3 regions of the Serratia odorifera genome follow, and region 1 is predicted to be linked to each of the others. Evidence: riboswitches for the same ligand, from Rfam matches in the RefSeq annotation. Region 1 holds a riboswitch; each other region holds the start of a gene.
The links. Region 1 has a riboswitch for thiamine pyrophosphate ahead of thiM (hydroxyethylthiazole kinase). Riboswitches for the same ligand answer to the same signal wherever they lie in the genome.
Positions count from the first base shown of each region.

Region 1 (3,752 bases):
GTGTACGGGCGGCAGTATTGCCAGCCCTGTGCGAGTCGCCGATGCGGCATGGCTAAATGTCTTCCAGTTTCACTACTCGGGTATTTAGCGGGGTCAGCGTTTGGCCTTGCGAGCCCGACGGCGTCATGCGGGGGATCCTTTGACCGCTGTCGCTTTCCACCAGCAGTGAATGTGGCTCGTTGGCAGCAAACAGATAATCCTCACCCCATTGGCGCAGCGCAACGACGATCGGAAACAGCGCACGGCCTTTTTCCGTCAGCAGATATTGCTGATAGGCACCGTCCGCCGCCGGCACAATTTCCAAAATACCGTGCGCCACCAGGGTGCGCAGACGCAGCGAAAGAATATTTTTCGCCATGCCAAGGTTTTTTTGAAATTCATTGAAGCGACTAACGCCGTCGAAGGCATCGCGAATGATCAATAACGACCACCAATCGCCGATGACATCCAGCGCGCGTGCCACTGGGCAAGGTGCGTGTTCCAGGCTTTTACGTTTCATGATCCGCTCCTTTTCGCAGAAGAGGTTGCATTATAAAACCTCATTGCGTAACCTGCATTAGGTTTAATTATGAAACCTAACTGCCGAGGCCACCATGAGCACCGATTTGCTTGATGACATCTGTCCTGCCGCCAAAACGCACCGGTTACCCACCTCGTTGGTTCTGTTATTGGCGGCCGCCAGCGCATTCAGCGTGGCGAACGTTTACTATGCACAACCGTTGCTGGATGCCATTGCCTCGGATTTCGCCATCGGTCTGGCAACGGTGGGGATGGTGATCACCGTGACGCAATTGGGGTGTGCGCTGGCATTGGTCTTACTGGTACCGCTGGGGGATCTGCTTAATCGCCGGCGTTTGCTGGCGGTACAACAGCTGCTATTGATCGCGGCGCTGCTGGCGGTGGGCTGGTCGAACAGCAGCGTGCTGTTGCTGACCAGCATGCTGCTGGTGGGGCTATTGGGCACTGCCATGACGCAGGGGCTGATCGCCTTCGCGGCTAGCCTGGCTGGGCCGCACGAGCGCGGGCGTGTGGTGGGTGCCGCGCAGGGCGGGGTGGTAATGGGGCTGTTACTGGCCCGCACCCTGTCCGGTACGCTGGCGGACATGGGCGGTTGGCGTACGGTTTATTTTTTCTCTGCCGGCGTGACGTTAATGCTGTTACCGATTTTGGCGCGTTGGCTACCTCAGCCGCGTAGCCCGGCTGCAACGCTCAGCTACTCTGCCTTGCTGCGCTCGATGCTGACGCTGCTGGTGCGCGATCGCACCTTGCAAATCCGTGGCATGCTGGCGTTGTTGATGTTCGCCGCGTTCAGCATTTTCTGGAGCGCCGTGGTGCTGCCGCTCAGTCAACCGCCGCATAATTTTAGCCATTCGGTGATTGGCGCGTTCGGACTGGTGGGGGCCGTTGGGGCGCTGGCGGCGGTGCGAGCCGGCCATTGGGCCGATCGTGGCCGAGGGCAACAGGCGACCGGGCTGTGTCTGGCTCTGCTGGTGCTTGCCTGGCTGCCGCTTGGCCTGCTGCATAACGGCATGCCGTGGTTGATTGTCGGTATTGTGGTGCTTGATCTGGCCGGGCAGGCAATTCACGTGCTCAACCAGAGCATGATTTTTCGTAGCGATGGGCAGTCGCACAGCCGGCTGGTGGGCTGTTATATGCTGTTTTATGCCGTAGGCAGTGGCGTCGGGGCGTTTGCCAGTACCCATGTCTTTGCGCTGGCCGGTTGGGTTGGCGTCTGTGGATTGGGCGCCGGCGTTAGCCTGTTCGCCCTGTTATTCTGGTGGTTGACGCTAGGATTGATGCCAAATAAAGCCTGAACGGCGGTCATTATCTGTTGGGCGAGTGCAGCAGATAATATTCTTCGTGGCCGTTACAACCAGTCGCAACGACGTGCCAGCCGTGCTTGTCATAGAAACGCAGCGCGGCCTGGTTGTTCACCAGGCATTTTAGCGAACCGGTGCCGCTGAACGTCTGTTCTGCCTGATGCAACAATGCGCTGCCGACGCCTTGCGGCGGCAGGTGTGGATCGACGTACAGGTTATGAATAAAATTCTCTGCGCGATGTATCGAGACAAATCCCAGCAGTTTGCCATCCTGCTCCGCGACCCAGATATCCTCTCCGAGCGTGGCGCGATCAAAATCCTCCAGACGGTAGCCTTGCGTATCACGCCAGGTAAAGGCGGCCTTGCGTGCGGCCAGGTAAAGCGTGCGTAGAAAAGGGCGATCGGTTTCCCGATAGGGTCTGATGTGCATAGCGGCTCCTGGTAACCTTCAACATTGTTAGGCTAGCCATTTTCTGATGGGGAAGTCCACCGCTATTCGTCGCCTGGGCGGCTTGCTTCAGCAGGCCAGTTCCCCTAAGCTGGCTTGCAGTAAAAGACACAATTTAAATGACTCGGGGTGCCCTTCTACGTGAAGGCTGAGAAATACCCGTATTACCTGATCTGGATAATGCCAGCGTAGGGAAGTCTCGATACCCAGCCGGTATCCGCCTTCTTGAACGCCGGTTGGGAGGATTATGATCGCTCGACCTGATGTATTCCCCGGTGCCCGCGCCGCGGCCAGCTTTAACCTGTTCAAACAGCACTCCCCATTGATTCACTGCCTGACCAACGAGGTGGTGCAAGCGCTGACGGCCAACGTATTGCTGGCGTTGGGCGCTTCGCCGGCGATGGTGGTCGAACCGGAGGAAGCCGCGCAGTTCAGCCGCATTGCCAACGGATTATTAGTCAATATCGGTACCCTGACCGCCGCGCGCGGGCAGTCGATGCTGGCGGCGATCGACGCGGCTAATCAGGCCGGTACGCCATGGGTACTGGATCCGGTGGCGGTCGGCGGGTTGCATTATCGCAGCGAATTTGCCCAGCGTCTGTTGGCGCTACGGCCGGCGGCGATCCGTGGCAACGCCTCGGAAATCCTGGCACTTGGCGGCGTGCAGGGCGGCGGGCGCGGCGTCGATAGCACCGCCGATTCGTTAACCGCGCTGACGGCGGCGCGTCAACTGGCGCAAACCAGCGGCGCGATAGTTGCGGTGACCGGTGCGGTGGATTATGTCACCAACGGCGTAGCCGACTGGGCAATCCCCGGTGGCGATATCCTGATGACGCGGGTGGTCGGCACCGGTTGCTCCCTGTCGGCGGTGGCGGCGGCGTTTTGCGCCCTGCCGGGCGAGCGGCTGGATCACGTTGCTACCGCCTGTCGGGTAATGTCGCTGTGCGGCGAACGCGCCAGCACACAGGCTCAGGGGCCCGGCAGTTTTACGCCGGCATTTCTTGATGCACTGTATCAACTGAACGCGGAGGCGCTGTGATGAAACGCATTAACGCCCTCACCATCGCCGGTACCGATCCCAGCGGCGGAGCCGGCATACAGGCCGATCTGAAGACCTTTTCGGCGCTGGGCGCCTATGGCACCAGCGTGATCACCGCACTGGTGGCGCAGAATACCCGTGGCGTGCAGTCGGTTTACAACATCGAGCCGCAGTTTGTCGCCGCGCAGCTGGATTCGGTGCTGAGCGATGTGCGTATCGACAGCGCCAAAATCGGCATGCTGGCCAACGCCGATATCGTGCAGGCGGTGGCGGAGCGCCTGCGACATTCTCCGTTGCCGTTTGTGGTGCTGGATACGGTGATGCTGGCGAAAAGCGGCGATCCGCTGCTGGCACCGGAAGCGGTCGACTCCCTGCGCCGTGAACTGTTGCCTCAGGTGTCATTGATTACCCCCAATCTGCCGGAAGCGGCGGCGCTGCTGGCCTC
Region 1 covers NZ_JBGMUT010000007.1:126,810-130,561, forward strand. The annotation lists gene ACCC84_RS17255 (winged helix-turn-helix transcriptional regulator) at 53-499, opposite strand; gene ACCC84_RS17260 (MFS transporter) at 594-1,814, shown strand; gene ACCC84_RS17265 (GNAT family N-acetyltransferase) at 1,825-2,250, opposite strand; TPP riboswitch at 2,384-2,480, shown strand; gene thiM (hydroxyethylthiazole kinase) at 2,516-3,307, shown strand; gene thiD (bifunctional hydroxymethylpyrimidine kinase/phosphomethylpyrimidine kinase) at 3,307-3,752, shown strand, end outside.

Region 2 (3,752 bases), on a different contig from region 1:
GGTGGTCGCCTGCGGGCCGCCGCCTAGTGACAGCACGGTGGCAAAGCTGGCGAAGCACAGCATGAATATCAGCGCGCCGCTCGGCAATATTTGACGACGTAATGCCGGCCATTCGACAAAGCGAAACTGCTGCCAGCCGTTCATGCCCAACTGGGCAGCCAGTTGGCGTTGTTCCACCGGGACGTTTTCCAATGCCTGCAACAATAATCGCGTCGCCAACGGCAAGTTGAAGAACATGTGTGCCAGCAGAATGCCCTGCAGCCCATATGGCGAAAACTGGTAGTCGATCCCCAGCCAGCCGCACAGTGTCGCCAGCCATCCCTGCCGTCCGTAGACGCTGAGCAGCCCGAATACCGCCACCAGCACTGGCAGCACCAGCGTCATGGCGCACAGCCGCAGCAACAGCGCGCGGCCGGGAAAGCGCCGGCGATATAACGCCCGCGCCAGCGCAATGGCCGGCAGCACGGAAATCAGCGCGGACAATAGCGCTTGCCAGAAGGTGAAGCGCACCACGTGCCATAAATAGGCGTCATGCCAGACGCCCGTCCAGTCACTTTGCGGCGCGTGTCGCCATAGCGAACCAAACGCCAGCGCGGCGACCAGCAGGATCAGACCCGCGGCGATCAGTCCCGGCCACAGCCAGGCGGGGATCAGCGGCTGACGGCGGTTTGCCATGTACGGATCCAGTTGCTGCGCTGTTTGGCTACCTCTTGCGCGCTGTATTGTAACGCGGTCTGCGGTACCGGCATCGAATCAAAGCCCGCCGGCAGCGTGGTCTTGATTACCGGATACATCCAGTTGCCGGTAGGAATGGTGTTCTGGAATGCCGGCGTCAGCATAAATTGCATAAACCGCTCGGCCAGTTGCGGGTGCTTGCCGGCTTTCAGTCTGGCGGCCACTTCGATCTGTAAGTAGTGTCCTTCGCTGAAGTTGGCGGCGGCATACATGTCTTGCTTTTCTTCGATCAGATGATAGGCCGGCGAGGTGGTGTAGCTCAGCACCAGATCGCCTTCACCCTTAAGGAACAGGCCGTAGGCTTCACTCCAGCCCTTGGTCACGGTGACGGTTTTCTTTGCCAGCTGTTGCCACGCCTGCGGCGCGCGATCGCCATACACCTTCTGCATCCACAGCAGCAGGCCCAGACCAGGAGTGCTGGTACGCGGATCCTGATAAATGACTTTCCACGGCCGATCGCTGCTGACCAGTTCCTGTAGGCTCTTCGGCGGGTTTTTCAACTTCTGCTTGTTGTAGACGAAAGCAAAGTAGCCGTAATCGTAGGGTACGAAAGTACGGTCTTGCCAACCGCCCGGAACCGTCAGGCTGGCGGTGTCGACGCCGCTTGGCGCGAACAGCCCGGTTTGCTCGGCGGCCTGCAGCAGGTTGTTGTCCAGTCCCAGTACGACGTCGGCCGGGCTGTTTTTGCCCTCCATCCGCAGTCGGTTAAGCAGGGAAACACCATCCTCCAGCGCGACGAACTTCAGTTCGCAGTCGCAGTCGGCCTCGAAGGTTTTTTTGATCGCCGGGCCGGGGCCCCAATCGGCGGCAAAGGAGTCGTAGGTGTAAACCGTCAGCGTTTCTTTGGCCAGCGCCGGTGCGGCCAGCAGCATTAACAGACAGGGCAGGTATTTTTTGATCACGTTGCACTCCTGGAATAAGGGGGCAAGGTCTCTGAGAAAGCAAGCGGGTTATCCGTTGGCGATGCTCAAATCCCTCCGCCGGTATTAGCCGGTTCAGGTTCGACGGGTTTGCTCTCAGCGGAAACTGTCTTCCGCACCCCGTTGAGACGGCGCTATTGTAAAGAGTCTGCGTCTTCGGCGAAAGACGATTATGCCTCCGGCGGTGCGAACCAGGCGGATTTGAAATCGAACCAGCCGAGGGTATTCATGCGCACCCCGCGCATGCTGCGCTGGCCATGCAATTGCAGCCAGTGGTGAAACAGCGGGTGCAGGTGATGACGGCTGACCAGGCGTTGGCAAAACTCTGCCAGCGGCAGGGTATTGTCGCGCCATTGCGTCGCGTCCTGATTCAGGTCTTCGCTCATGCAGTGCTGCATCAGCGGTAATTCATACAGCGTAGCAAACAGCGAAAACTCCAGCGGCAAGTAGAAATTGGCGCTGCCGAGCCAGATATCGCTGTGCGCTGCGCCCTGATGCCAGCGATCGTAATCGACGATTTGTACCTTCAGCCTGATGCCGTGCTGTGCCAGCAGCGGCTCAATGGCTTCGCTGATGGCATAAAATTCGGAGTGCTCGCTGTAGTAGGTGAGCGTCAGTTCGGTCAGACCTGGCGGCTTGCTTTGTTGTGCCAATTGGCGGTTGTGGTGCCAGCGCGGCAAAATGCCGTAGGCGGGGGACCAGTAGCGCTGATATACCGGCCCGGCATTACTTAGCAACGCAATCGGGTTGATCAGCTCACACAGCCAGCTGCGGATTGTCGGGTCGGCGGCCAACGCCGAACGCTGGTCGAACAGCAAAAAATAACAGCCTTCTTCCAGCCGGCTCTCCAGTTCGTTTTTGCCGGTGTCATCGGCTTGCAGCTGTACGCCGGAGTGTACCAACTCTTCGGTGACCTCCGGCAGCACCCAGATATTGACCTCGTCAATCAGTGCGCGAAAACCGAAATAATCGTCAAAGGCATGAATTTTCAATTGATTCTGATGATTGCGCACCACGCTGTAGGGGCCGGTGCCAATCGGATGGCGGGCGAAGTCTGGCAAGCTACGCCATTCGCGCGGCACAATCATCGCATGGACGCTGCCCAGCAGCCATGGCAGCCAGTAGTCCGGGCTGTGCAGATGAAGGTCGATAACATACGGCGTTGGCGAGGTGACGCGATCGAGGTGGGAAAACAGCGGCAGCGGCATCAGGCGCGTCAGCGACTGGATCACGTCCTCCATATCCAGTTCGCGGCCATGGTGAAAGTGAATCGCCGGTCGTAGATAAAAACGCCAGTGCAACGGAGTTAACGCCTGCCAATGGTGGGCAAGATCGGATTCCAGTTCCCCGTTTTCCTCATTTATGCGCGTCAACCCGCTGAAAATTTGCCGTGCCAGATGGGTTTCCGAGCGGCGTAGCGCCGATCCGGGCAACAGGTTGGACAATTGGCGGTAATACAGCACGCGCAGTATGTGCTTGCCCTGGCGGAAGCTGCGCCCCAGTTGGGAAAGCAGCATCTGGCGTACCACGTTTTTGTCGCCGACCAGCTGCACCAACTGGTCGATGCGATCCTGCTCCAGTAACTCCTCCGCCCGTTGCTGCTGTAGCGCCAGGCCGGTGTAGTGGAAGGTCAGCTGCGAACGTTTGCCGCGCCCAGCCTCCGCATGCCAGGTCAGCCAACCGGCCTGCTGCATCGCGCCCAGCAATGAGCGCACGTGGCGACGAGAGCAGCTGAGCACCTCCGCCAGTTCCTGCAAGGTGGTTTCGGTGGTTTCGCCATGGCAGCGTTGCCAGAGGCGGATGAATTGTTGCTGCAGGCGTGAGGTGGACATAAAAGAGGAACACTCCGCGGTTAACTCGTCAATTTATCTTTCCCTATATTACGCCGATAATTTTGTCAGATGAAAGCGCGGAGGTGCGGCTTATGAACCTTTTATTGACCAGACAGTTTTATCAGCGCTATTTCGCCGCCGTTGGCCGCCAAAAAGCCGATTGGCTGACGCTGGTACCGCCGCAGGCGCGTATGGAGATGCTGGCTCATCTCACCCAGTGGGATCTGCCGACACTGTCGGACAAGGAATACCGTCAGCGCCTCTA
Region 2 covers NZ_JBGMUT010000004.1:201,788-205,539, forward strand. The annotation lists gene thiP (thiamine/thiamine pyrophosphate ABC transporter permease ThiP) at 1-675, opposite strand, end outside; gene thiB (thiamine ABC transporter substrate binding subunit) at 651-1,607, opposite strand; TPP riboswitch at 1,690-1,788, opposite strand; gene sgrR (HTH-type transcriptional regulator SgrR) at 1,826-3,487, opposite strand; gene sgrT (glucose uptake inhibitor SgrT) at 3,580-3,752, shown strand, end outside.
Region 2: linked by a shared signal. The riboswitch ahead of thiB (thiamine ABC transporter substrate binding subunit) and the one ahead of thiM (hydroxyethylthiazole kinase) in region 1 are both predicted to bind thiamine pyrophosphate.

Region 3 (3,752 bases), on a different contig from region 1:
TGAACGCCACGCCCGGCTAGCTGGAACAACCCGCGATCGAGATCGAGCAGTTGCCGCACCGACCCCATCTCCTGCGGCATCGGCTGGCGCACCAGCCACACCGGCGCCCCCTCCCACTCGCCAATCTGTCGCCCCGAACGGCCGCGCAACCCGAGCGCGTCGGCAGTCCCAAACGGCAATTCACCGTTTGGTAACCAAAGTTTGCTTTCATGGCTGACTATCCACCAGCCATATTCGTTACCCGTTAATGCAAGTTCCATATCGTTGTTGCACAACCTCAGCTTCACTGGCACTCTAGAAATCGGTCTTGTTACATTTTCATAACTTACCGTTACTTTTTCTTACTTACGGAGTCAAAAATGCTCAACCACTTGGAAAGCCTGACTCAGCGCGTTGGTGGTAGTAATGAATTAGTTGATCAATGGCTTGAGGCGCGCAAGCAGTTACTCGTCGCCTACTGCACCCTCGTAGGGATCAAACCGAACAAAGAAAAGCATACGCCGCTGAATGAAAAAGCGTTGGAGAACTTTTGCCATAATCTGGTGGACTATCTCTCCGCAGGGCATTTTCATATCTATGACAGAATTATCAAACAAGTGGAAGGCGCAGGTAGCCCAAAAATGGCGCTGGCCACCCAGATCTATCCCAAATTATGGATCAACACCGAGCAGGTGATGGCGTTTCACGATCGCTATTCCGATATCGAGATCGACCAGGATCTGTGCCTGGAGTTTCATCAGGCGCTGTCAGACATCGGTGAAGTGCTGGCCGCTCGCTTTGCGCTGGAGGATCGTCTGATCCTGCTGGCGGCGGAGACCTGGCAGCAGGACAACCCCGACCCGGCCAGTAACAAAACGCTGTCCCATCCAGCCTGATTTTTCTTGCTGCCCTGGCGCGGCAGCACAATAACCGCTGGCCTCACGCACTCCATCCTGAAATATGCGCGTGAGGCTTGTAGTTTTTAAACGCCCTTCTATACTGGGGGCTCTTGTCGGAGTGCCTAGCGTCGCGCTTTTTTTAAAAGTCGGCCAGGCTGAGACCGTTAATTCGGGATCCGCGGAACCTGATCGGGTTAATACCCGCGAAGGGAACAAGAGTAATCAATCACCGCCGGCAGGCAGCCAATATTCAGCAATCGCCTGCCGATCGGCTAACATCGTTACTCCCTCCGAGCTCCAGACAAGCAATTTTCCCAACTCACCCGACTTGTAGGAATTTGCTATGTCTAATGTGAACAAAAACCGTCCTCGTAAAGAACAACGTGAAGAAGCGCAGCAGTTTATCGACAATCTGCAAGGCGTCGCCTTCCCCAATTCTCGCCGCATTTACCTCGAAGGCTCGCGACCGGATCTGCAGGTGCCAATGCGCGAAATCCAGCTCAGCCCGACGCTGATCGGCGGCAGCAAACAACAGCCGCAGTATGAACAGAATGAAGCCATCCCGGTGTATGACACCGCCGGCCCCTACGGCGATCCGCAAGCGCAGTTGGACGTACATCGTGGACTGAACAAACTGCGTGCCGGCTGGATTGACGAACGCCATGATACTGAAACGCTGAACGGCGTCAGCTCCGGTTTCACCCAGCAACGTCTGGCAGATGAAGGATTGGATCACCTGCGCTTTGAACATCTGCCGCAACCACGCAAGGCCCTGCCGGGCAAATGCGTCACCCAATTGCACTATGCGCGTGCCGGTATCGTCACGCCGGAAATGGAGTTTATCGCCATCCGCGAAAACATGGGGCGCGAGCGCATCCGCGGTGAAGTTTTGCGCCAGCAGCACCCAGGTCAAAGCTGGGGCGCCAACCTGCCGGAAAACATTACGCCGGAGTTCGTACGGCAAGAAGTGGCCGCCGGCCGTGCCATCATTCCGGCCAACATCAACCACCCGGAATCCGAGCCAATGATCATTGGCCGCAATTTCCTGGTCAAGGTGAATGCCAATATCGGCAACTCGGCGGTTACCTCCTCCATTGAAGAAGAAGTGGAAAAGCTGGTGTGGTCAACCCGCTGGGGCGCCGATACCGTGATGGATCTTTCCACCGGCCGCTACATCCACGAAACCCGCGAGTGGATCCTGCGCAACAGCCCGGTGCCGATCGGCACGGTACCGATTTACCAGGCGCTGGAAAAAGTGAACGGCGTCGCAGAAAACCTGACCTGGGAAATGTTCCGCGACACCCTGCTGGAGCAGGCCGAACAAGGGGTGGATTACTTCACCATTCACGCCGGCGTTTTACTGCGCTACGTGCCGATGACCGCCAAACGCCTGACCGGCATTGTGTCGCGCGGCGGCTCGATCATGGCCAAGTGGTGTCTGTCCCACCATCAGGAAAACTTCCTGTACCAGCACTTCCGTGAAATCTGCGAAATCTGCGCCGCCTACGACGTTTCCCTGTCACTGGGTGATGGCTTGCGCCCAGGGTCGATTCAGGATGCCAATGACGAAGCGCAGTTTGCTGAACTGCACACCCTGGGTGAGTTGACCAAAATTGCCTGGGAATACGATGTGCAAGTCATGATCGAAGGCCCGGGACACGTGCCGATGCAGATGATCCGCCGCAATATGACCGAAGAGCTCGAGCACTGCCACGAAGCGCCGTTTTATACCCTGGGGCCGTTGACCACCGATATCGCGCCGGGTTATGACCACTTCACCTCCGGTATCGGCGCGGCGATGATTGGCTGGTTCGGTTGCGCCATGCTGTGTTACGTCACGCCGAAAGAGCACCTGGGTCTGCCCAACAAGGAAGACGTTAAACAGGGCCTGATCACCTACAAGATTGCCGCACACGCCGCCGATCTGGCCAAAGGCCATCCGGGCGCGCAAATCCGCGATAACGCCATGTCGAAGGCGCGCTTTGAATTCCGTTGGGAAGATCAGTTCAACCTGGCGTTGGATCCGGCCACTGCCCGTGCCTACCACGACGAAACCCTGCCGCAGGAATCCGGCAAAATCGCCCATTTCTGCTCGATGTGCGGGCCGAAATTCTGCTCGATGAAAATTTCGCAGGAAGTACGCGACTACGCCGCCGCGCAAGATAAAGCCGCCGAACAGCAAGCTGGCAAACCGATTGAAGTGCTCTCCGGCATGGAGAAAATGTCCGCCGAATTTCGCTCGCGCGGCAGTGAGTTGTACCACAGCGCAAGCGCCTTGCAGGAGGACAACAATGGCTGATATCACCATGCCTTTTCCGGCGACGCCGCATCGCCTCGGGTTATACCCGGTGGTCGACAGCGTCGTCTGGATCGAACGACTGCTGGCGGCAGGCGTCACCACCATTCAGCTGAGAATCAAAGACTTACCTGAAGAGCAAGTTGAGGCTGATATCGCCACCGCCATCGCTCTGGGCAAGCGTTATCAGGCACGGGTGTTCATTAACGACTACTGGCGTCTGGCAATCAAACACCGGGCTTATGGCGTGCACCTGGGACAGGAAGATCTGGACGACAGCGATTTGGCGGCGATTCATCAGGCCGGACTACGCCTGGGAGTTTCAACCCACGATGATGCCGAACTGGCGCGCGCCAAGGCGGTCAAGCCGTCCTATATCGCGCTCGGGCACATTTTCCCGACCCAGACCAAAGATATGCCCTCCGCACCGCAGGGGCTGACCGAGCTAAAGCGCCACGTCGCCGGGCTGGCTGACTACCCGACGGTGGCTATCGGCGGGATTGGCATCGATCGCGTGCCGGCGGTATTGGCATGCGGCGTAGGCAGCATCGCCGTGGTCAGCGCCATCACCCAGGCTG
Region 3 covers NZ_JBGMUT010000020.1:17,140-20,891, reverse strand. The annotation lists gene nudC (NAD(+) diphosphatase) at 1-260, opposite strand, end outside; gene ACCC84_RS22940 (Rsd/AlgQ family anti-sigma factor) at 360-875, shown strand; TPP riboswitch at 983-1,107, shown strand; gene thiC (phosphomethylpyrimidine synthase ThiC) at 1,222-3,177, shown strand; gene thiE (thiamine phosphate synthase) at 3,170-3,752, shown strand, end outside.
Region 3: linked by a shared signal. The riboswitch ahead of thiC (phosphomethylpyrimidine synthase ThiC) and the one ahead of thiM (hydroxyethylthiazole kinase) in region 1 are both predicted to bind thiamine pyrophosphate.